DNA from 2 places in the Exiguobacterium sp. s168 genome. Region 2 is predicted to be linked to the other one. Evidence: riboswitches for the same ligand, from Rfam matches in the RefSeq annotation. Region 2 holds a riboswitch; the other holds the start of a gene.
The links. Region 2 has a riboswitch for FMN ahead of ribD (bifunctional diaminohydroxyphosphoribosylaminopyrimidine deaminase/5-amino-6-(5-phosphoribosylamino)uracil reductase RibD). Riboswitches for the same ligand answer to the same signal wherever they lie in the genome.
Positions count from the first base shown of each region.

Region 1 (4,245 bases), on a different contig from region 2:
CTAAAGAGGAGTGAATTGAAAAGGGGGACTTCAAGATGGAAATCACGGTTTATGGGACAGCAGTCACTTGTCCGAGTTGTGTCGGGGCACCCAGCTCGGAAGAGACGTTCAGCTGGTTACAAGCCGTCCTCGGACGGAAATATGAGCAAGCGATGACGCTTCGTTATGTCGATTTCGAGACAGCCACATCGGATCAATGGACGGAAGCGCTGAAAGAGGATGTCTATTTTTATCCGCTGATCGTGCTCGATGATGAGATGATTGACGAGGGATACGTCAAGCTGAAGACGATCACGGCGGCGATTGATGCGAAGTTAAGTCAGACGGGGTGAACGAAAAAAAGAGGTATCCCGAGTCGGATACCTCTTTTGCTCATTTAATCTTTTTGTGTTTCCATAAGACACCGGACTTCAAAAGACGTGGGACTTTCCCCGTCAGTGCTTGCTTGCCCATGACGATTCCGAACCCGTCTGATTTTCCGAGTGATCCGAGCATCCCGCGCAGTTTGATTTCTGGCAGTTTCGGTAATTTCTTTCCTTGCCATTTCGCTTGCAAGACGTCGACGACTTGTTCTGCTTGATGTTCTGCAAGTTGACCACTTGGTGCATACGGTAAACTTGCGCAATCGCCGATGACGAAGACGTTATCGTATTCCGGTACATGATGATGTGCCGTCAATTTGATTCGACCGCCACTGTCTGCAGCAAAGCCGAGATCACGAACGACTTTGACTGGCTGCGTACCTGCCGTCCAAATCGTTAAGTCGGATGGATACGTATCGTCGCCATTTCGCACGTCGTCCGCTGTGACGAGCGTGACGTTCGAATTGTTGATGACCTCTACGTCATGTTCTTCGAACCATTCCTGAACGTAAGACGAGACTTTGTCCGATAAGAACGACAAGACGGATGGTCCGCGGTCGAATAGACGGATCGTCAAATCTTTCCGGCTCTCATGCAGTTCACTGGCAAGTTCGACACCGGATAGACCGGCACCGACGATCGAGACGACGGATCCCGGTGACAGGCCATAGATCGCTTGCTGTGTCTTCCTTGATTCTTCAAGTGTCTGGATGCTATATGTAAACTCTTGAGCACCCGGAATGTTGTGGTATTTATCCTCACAACCGAGAGCGATGATCAAGTCATCATAAAATAATTCTGATCCGTCCTGCAGGTGGACCGTATTCGTCTCCGGTGAGATTTTGATGACATGTCCATATTTATAAGTAAGATGTTTCCCCTCCGGAAATTCAATCCGGACATCCCGATCTGATAATGTACCTGCTGCGAGTGCGTAATATTCCGTTTTGAGTGCGTGGTATGGCAGACGATCGACGAGCGTGACGGCAACTTCCTCGTCCTTGAACCGCTCACAAATCCGCATTCCACCATATCCTCCGCCGAGTACGACCAATTGCTTCATAACGTAAAATCCCCCTTAGTTCCCCTAAATCAGTCTGACCTTGTATAATACGACATGAGGCAGGTCGTTTCCTGCTTGAAGGAGGAAAAAAAGTGAATCCGATTATTGAATTTTGTATCAGTAATTTAGCGGCTGGTACACAGGTCGTCATGGAGCAACTCGAACGTGACCCGAATGTCGATGTCGTCGAATACGGTTGCCTCGGCTATTGTGGCATTTGTTCGCTCGATCATTTTTGTCTCGTCGATGGTGAGACCGTCGTAGGCGAAACACCGGAAGAGTTGCTCGAGAAGATTTACCTGAAAATCGAAGAGAACGAGCTGTAAACAAAGACAGCCAAAAAATCCCCTCGTTCATCTGAACGAGGGGATTCGTGTCCGTCAGCGGGCGCAGCTTTTCGGATCAGGCAGATTGTTGACGGCGCATCATCCATGGTCTTAGTTTCAAGAACAGTGGAATGAAGAGTGCCGAGATGAACAACGCCTTGATAACGTTAAACGGTAAGATACCGGCTGTGATCGCTGTCCATTTGACAGCTGGATCCGCCATGTAGTCCATACCAAGGAACCATGCATACGCTGGCAGGATCAAGATATAGTTGAGGATCGCAAGACCAAGTGCCATCGTGATCGTACCAGCGACGAGGCCAGTTGCGAGACCTTGTGTTGATTTCTTTTTGTGGTAGAACCAGCTGACAGGAAGTACGAATGCGACGCCTGCAGCAAAGTTCGCGAATTCTCCGACCGGAACACCACTTCCACGGAAGATATAGTACAACACGTTCTTCAATGCTTCGACGATGACGCCTGCAACCGGTGAGAACATGATGGCTGCGACGAGAGCAGGAACATCACTGAAATCGATCTTCAGATAGTTCGGTAAGAACGGTAGTGGAAAATTGATTAGCATAAGAACAAATGAGATTGAACCTAACATTGACAGAGTGACCATTTTTTGTGTGCGTTTCATACGAGTATTGTCTCCTTTTGCTCGTTCCTCTCGATGAAGTATTGGCATGACTGCGACCATAAAGAAACCCCTATTGATGAGATCAACAGGGGAGAAGTCCGCATTAAATAAACCTAATCGATTGTTGCAAAAATCGATCAAATTCAAACTCATGCCGCCATCTTCTCCCATCCAGACTATACTGTCGGCTCCTGAATTACACAGAATCAGCAAATAGCGCCCTATTCGCTCGCGGGCTTCAACTCAAGAAGAGTTGTTTACCGCCGGTCGGGAATTTCACCCTGCCCTGAAGATGGAACGATTATTTTATTGTACATACCATTTATACAACGAATTCAAGATAGTTTCAAGCAACTAGGTTTCGATTCGCTCAAAAGTTGCGTATACTAAAGAAAAGGAAGGTGATGACATGATCCATTTAACGGAGGCAGCAGCGTTACAAGTCCAGGACATGATGGCGCAGGCACCAGCAGATGAACGGAATCTTCGGATGCTCGTCCAAGGTGGTGGATGTAGTGGTCTGTCGTACGGAATGGGATTCGATCAACAGAAAGAAACGGATCTCGTTTTCGAACAGCACGGCGTGACCGTCATCGTGGAAGAAAAAGATTATCCGGTCGTCAAGGGACTGGAAATCGATTATAAGCAGTCGATGCTCGGCGGCGGATTTACGATTACGAATCCGAATGCTATCGCAACATGCGGTTGCGGGACATCGTTCCGGACGGCAACGAATGCCGGGACACCGGGTGGCTGTTAATGAATCCAATCGTGGACGATGTCCACGATTTTTTTATTGCCTTCTACAGGAGACCAGTTCCATTGACTCGAAATATTAAGAGAGTGAATGCTACTACGAACAGGGAGGGCTTCAAGATGAGAAAAGTATTGATCTTCGGGGGAACACGCTATTTCGGACGACGCTTAGCGATTCGGTTAGCCGATTCGGGGGATGATGTGACGATCGTCACACGCGGTGAGCATACTCCACCGGTCGCAAAGGGCTTGACATTCTTTAAAGGGGATCGGACGTCGAGTAGTACGATGAAGGACTTGAGCCAACAGCACTGGGATGTCATTTATGACAATATCTGTTTCACGCCGTATCAAGCAAAGCTCGCGGTCGACGCGTTTGAAGGAAAAGTTGGACGCTACGTGTTGACGTCGACGATGTCTGTCTATGAAGACGGTGGTGCGAATATCACCGAGCGTGCCTACAATCCGTTTCCCGGGAAATATGACCTTGAGAAGGAACATGGATATGGCGAAGGGAAACGCCAAGCGGAGAGTTATTTCTTCCAACGGGCGACATTCCCAGTCGTTGCCGTCCGTTTCCCGGTTGTTCTCGGACCCGATGACTATACGGAGCGACTTGTCTTTCATATCAAGCGGGCGCTTGGCAGCCGTCCGATCGTTGCTGAAAACACATACGCAAAGATGGGTTATATCTCAAGTTACGAAGCCGCTGCCTTTCTTGAGTGGTGTGGTCGCTCGGAACTGACGGGACCGATCAATGCTGCAAGTGACGGTGTCTTATCGATTCAAGACCTATTGGATAAAATCGACCGCGTTGCGGGAACGACAAGTCAACTCGTCGCAAAAGGAGAGGATGAATCACCGCTTGCGCCAGAACGCGATTTCTATATGGATACAACAGCTGCGAAACAAGCGGGCTATCTGTTCCAACATGTCGATGACTGGCTCGATCGTTTGATTGAAGAGGAGGTGCGCAATCACCAATGATGCAGTTAATGAAACCAACTCTTGCGTGGGAGACAGAGTACCGCGCCTTTTTAGAAGACTGGCGAGAGTCGGGCGAAACGATTGTGCCGGAAGCAGTCGGAGACACAT
Region 1 is NZ_JACSNE010000003.1:193,890-198,134, forward strand. It holds gene KNQ15_RS03715 (DUF1462 family protein) at 36-332, shown strand; gene KNQ15_RS03720 (NAD(P)/FAD-dependent oxidoreductase) at 373-1,425, opposite strand; gene KNQ15_RS03725 (YuzB family protein) at 1,518-1,751, shown strand; gene KNQ15_RS03730 (ECF transporter S component) at 1,828-2,394, opposite strand; FMN riboswitch at 2,550-2,692, opposite strand; gene KNQ15_RS03735 (HesB/IscA family protein) at 2,804-3,154, shown strand; gene KNQ15_RS03740 (NAD-dependent epimerase/dehydratase family protein) at 3,271-4,137, shown strand; gene KNQ15_RS03745 (GNAT family N-acetyltransferase) at 4,134-4,245, shown strand, end outside.
Region 1: it holds a riboswitch for FMN, as region 2 does, so the genes downstream of both, KNQ15_RS03730 (ECF transporter S component) here and ribD (bifunctional diaminohydroxyphosphoribosylaminopyrimidine deaminase/5-amino-6-(5-phosphoribosylamino)uracil reductase RibD) in region 2, are expected to answer to the same signal.

Region 2 (4,245 bases):
ACAAGAACAAAAAAGAACTGAAAAAAATCGCATCGCTGTATCAACAAAAAGATGTCGCGGCCTTCATCAAAAAAGAATACAAAGGCAGTACGATCCCGACGTTCGTTCCACTGAGCGATATCGGCGAATAATTTCAAAAGGAGAGTGGACAGTATGACGACACCAGTACGCACGACATGGGTAGAGACGATTGAACAGGACATCGAACAAAAACGAGAATCGTATCTTGAGACAAGTCACCGAATTCATGCAACGCCGGAAATCGGGAACGAGGAATTCTTTGCTTCGCGGCTCCATGCGGAGCGTCTAACAGCGGAAGGTTTTACAGTAGAACTCGGCGTCGCGGGGCACGATACCGCGTTCTTCGCGAAGAAATCGAGCGACCGACCAGGCGCAACGATTGCCTTTCTTGCTGAATACGATGCGTTGCCGGGTATTGGTCACGCGTGCGGTCATAATATCATCGGCACGACGAGCGTCGCAGCGGCGATCGCGCTCAGTAAAGTGCTCGATGAAGTCGGCGGGAGTGTCGTTGTCCTTGGAACACCAGCCGAGGAAGGTGGACCGAACGGTAGTGCGAAAGGCAGTTTCGTCAAACATCAGTTACTGGAAGGGATCGATGCGGCCTTGATGGTCCACCCGTCGGGACAAACACGGATCACGGGTTCTTCCCTTGCGGTCGATCCACTCGACTTTGCCTTTACGGGTCGTCCGGCACACGCAGCGGCGTCACCGGAAGAAGGCATCAACGCCCTCGACGCTGTCATTCAACTCTTCAACGGAATCAATGCCTTACGTCAGCAGTTACCAGACGATGTCCGGATCCACGGGATCATCACGCATGGAGGCGATGCGCCGAACATCATCCCGGAATACGCAAGAGCACGTTTCTTCATCCGGGCAACGACACGGGAACGATTAAATGCCGTCACGGAAAAAGTCAAAGCCGTCGCCCAAGGCGCGGCACTCGCGACTGGGGCGACGCTTGACGTCATCGCGTTCCAAAATGAAGTCGATAACCTCGTCTTCAACCGGACGTTCGACCGTCTGTTCCAAGAAGAAGCAGAAGCGCTTGGCGAAATCGTTCACTTGGACGAACGACCGGGTCTTGGCTCAACGGACGCCGGTAACATCAGTCAAGTCATCCCGACGATCCATCCGTATATCAAGATTGGTCCGGACGATCTCGTCGCGCATACGGAAGCATTCAAAGAAGCGGCTCGTTCAGAAGCTGGAGATGAAGCATTGATCACGGGGGCGAAAATCCTCGCTCGGACAGCGCTTCGCGTCCTCGCTGATGAACGGACGCGCGGGGCGATCGCTCAAGAATTCCACGATCGGAAGAACGGATATTTATAAGCGGAAAACGACGACTGGATGCACTGCTATCAAGTGCTCCGGTCGTTTTTGAGATGCGATCGATCACGAATTGGTGATGAGTGACAGAACTGGAGCGAAATCAAAAAAGAGACAAGACAGAAGCATTTGCGCTTTGTTTTCTTGAAAAAGATATGCTAGGCTAAAATTGTATAACTCAATAATCCAGTTCTTCGGGGTAGGGTGAAAATCCCAACCGGCGGTGATGCGATCAATCGATCGACGAGCCCGCGACCTGTGATGTACGCATCATGGCTGACTTGGTGAGATTCCAGGGCCGACGGTAAAGTCCGGATGGGAGAAGAACGAAACGACGCGATTCAAGCTGTTTTCTGAAAAAATGTTTTCAGGAGACGGTCTCTTTCTGCATGAAAAAATGCAGGAAGCGAACCGTGTATTTCGTGAACCCTTCTATACAGACGCCCCTTTTTCAAGGGGCGTCTTTTTTCATTTGAAAGGAGTGAACGCGATGTCACAGATGATGAGTTATGCCATGCAATTAGCACAAATGTTACACGGACAAACAAGTCCGAATCCAAGTGTCGGCTGTGTCATCGTCAAACAAGGACGCATCATCGGCTTCGGTGCACACCGGTTTGCCGGTGGGCCGCACGCAGAAGTCGAAGCCTTACGGATGGCAGGAGAAGCCGCCCATGGTGCCGATCTCTACGTGACGCTCGAGCCATGCAATCATCACGGCAAGACGCCACCATGCACGGAAGCGATTCTACAAGCAGGAATCAAACGAGTTTTCGTCGCAACAGAAGACAAACATGTAATCGTCGCTGGTTCCGGAATTAAACGGCTACAGGACGCGGGAATCGAAGTCGAGGTCGGCTTGTTACGGCATGAGGCAGAAGCCCTCTACACGGCATTCTGGAAGACGATCGAACGAAAACGCCCGACCGTGACCGTCAAAATTGCGCAGACGATGAACGGGATCGCGGCGACAGGTGAACAGCGCTGGATCACGTCAGAAGAAGCACGCGCGAACGGTCGCGCCCTGCGTGGACGCCACGATGCCATCCTCGTCGGAAGTGAGACGGTGCTCGTCGATGATCCGGCACTGACGTTACGCGCGTCGTCAGGCATCGAGCCGATTCGAGTAATCGTTGATCGCCGGGGGCGGATTCCGGAGACGGCGCAAGTCTTCCGCGATGGTAAAAATCCAACCTACTGGCTGACGAGTGTTCCTCGGATTAGTCACGATCAGGTGACGGTCCTCGTTGGTGAATATGAGACGCCGGAAGCGATTTTGAAACGCTTATACGAACAAGACATCCGTAGTGTCTTGATTGAAGGCGGACCAACGATTCAAGCCGCTTTTCTTGAGGCAGATCTCGTTGACCGAATCGAAGTCTACCAAGCCCCATCGATTTTTGAAGGCGATGCGTGGAATAGTCAACACGATATCGAAAATCGTTTTCAAATCGACCAGGTTGAGACGGTCGGACCGGATCTCCATCTGACGTACATCCGAAAGGAGGAGACGACATGTTCACCGGATTGATTGAAGAAGTCGGAACCTTAAAACGAAAGATCCCGCGACCGAACGGGTTAGCGCTTGAAATTGAGGCGCACCGGGTACTCGAAGGAACGAAGATCGGTGATAGCATCGCCGTCGACGGGATTTGTTTGACTGTCACGTCGATGAGTCCGACCGGTTTCACGGCAGATGCCGTCCATGACACGATCCGGTCAACAGCCCTCGGCACGTACCGCGTCGGAAGCCTATTGCAACTCGAACGGGCGATGCCGGCAGACGGTCGTTTCGGCGGTCATTTCGTCAGTGGACATATCGACGGAACAGCGCGGCTGATCAGTCGGCGACCGGATGGAGAAGCGATGGTCTATACGTTTGATGTCGGATCGTGGCAAAAGTATTGTATTCCGAAAGGCTCGATCGCAATCAACGGTACGAGCCTGACGTTGCAACGCGTCACGCCGGAAACGATCTCGATTTCATTGATTCCGCACTCCCGTCAAGTGACGACGTTTGATCGATTGGCAAGTGGTGCAGTCGTCAATATCGAGTGTGACATGATGGCGAAACATCTCTATCATTTCACGCAGCATGAGAAGCAAACGGACTGGGCAGCATTCTTAGGAGGCGACATGTAATGAACGGATTCGACTTGATTGAAGACGCAATAGAAGATTTGAAAAACGGACGACCGATCATCGTCTGTGATGACGAGGATCGTGAGAATGAAGGCGATCTCGTCATGCTCGCAGAACACGCGACAGCAGAAAACATCAACTTCATGATCACATACGGAAAAGGACTCGTCTGTGTACCAGTCAGTCCGCGGATCGCACAGCGACTCGAACTTGCTCCGATGACAGCGAATAATACAGATCCGCATGGAACGGCATTCACGCTCAGCATTGATCATGAAGAAGCGAAGACCGGCATCAGTGCCGAAGAGCGTTCGCTGACGATCCAGCGGATGCTGACGGATGGACCGGAGCGCTTCAAACGACCGGGTCACATCTTCCCGTTGATCGCAAAAGAGGGCGGTGTCCGGGAACGACGCGGACATACGGAAGCAGGTGTTGACCTTGCCCGTCTTGCCGGTAGCGATGAGATTGCCGTCATTTGTGAAATCATCAAGGAAGATGGCACGATGGCACGGGTGGATGATTTGCTTCTCTATAAGGAAGAACACGACTTAAAACTGATCACGATCGAGGCACTCGTCGCGTATCTCGAGCGTCCATTGACGCGGGAAGCGGAAGTGTTGCTTCCGACGACATTCGGAGCTTTCCGGATGGTCGGCTATACGACGCAAGATAAGAAAGAACATGTCGCCGTCTTATCCGGTGAAGCGCACGATGGGATGCTCGTCCGTCTGCACTCGGAATGTC
Region 2 is NZ_JACSNE010000007.1:60,915-65,159, reverse strand. It holds gene KNQ15_RS06405 (MetQ/NlpA family ABC transporter substrate-binding protein) at 1-131, shown strand, start outside; gene KNQ15_RS06400 (M20 family metallopeptidase) at 154-1,359, shown strand; FMN riboswitch at 1,543-1,687, shown strand; gene ribD (bifunctional diaminohydroxyphosphoribosylaminopyrimidine deaminase/5-amino-6-(5-phosphoribosylamino)uracil reductase RibD) at 1,847-2,887, shown strand; gene ribE (riboflavin synthase) at 2,872-3,498, shown strand; gene ribA (GTP cyclohydrolase II) at 3,498-4,245, shown strand, end outside.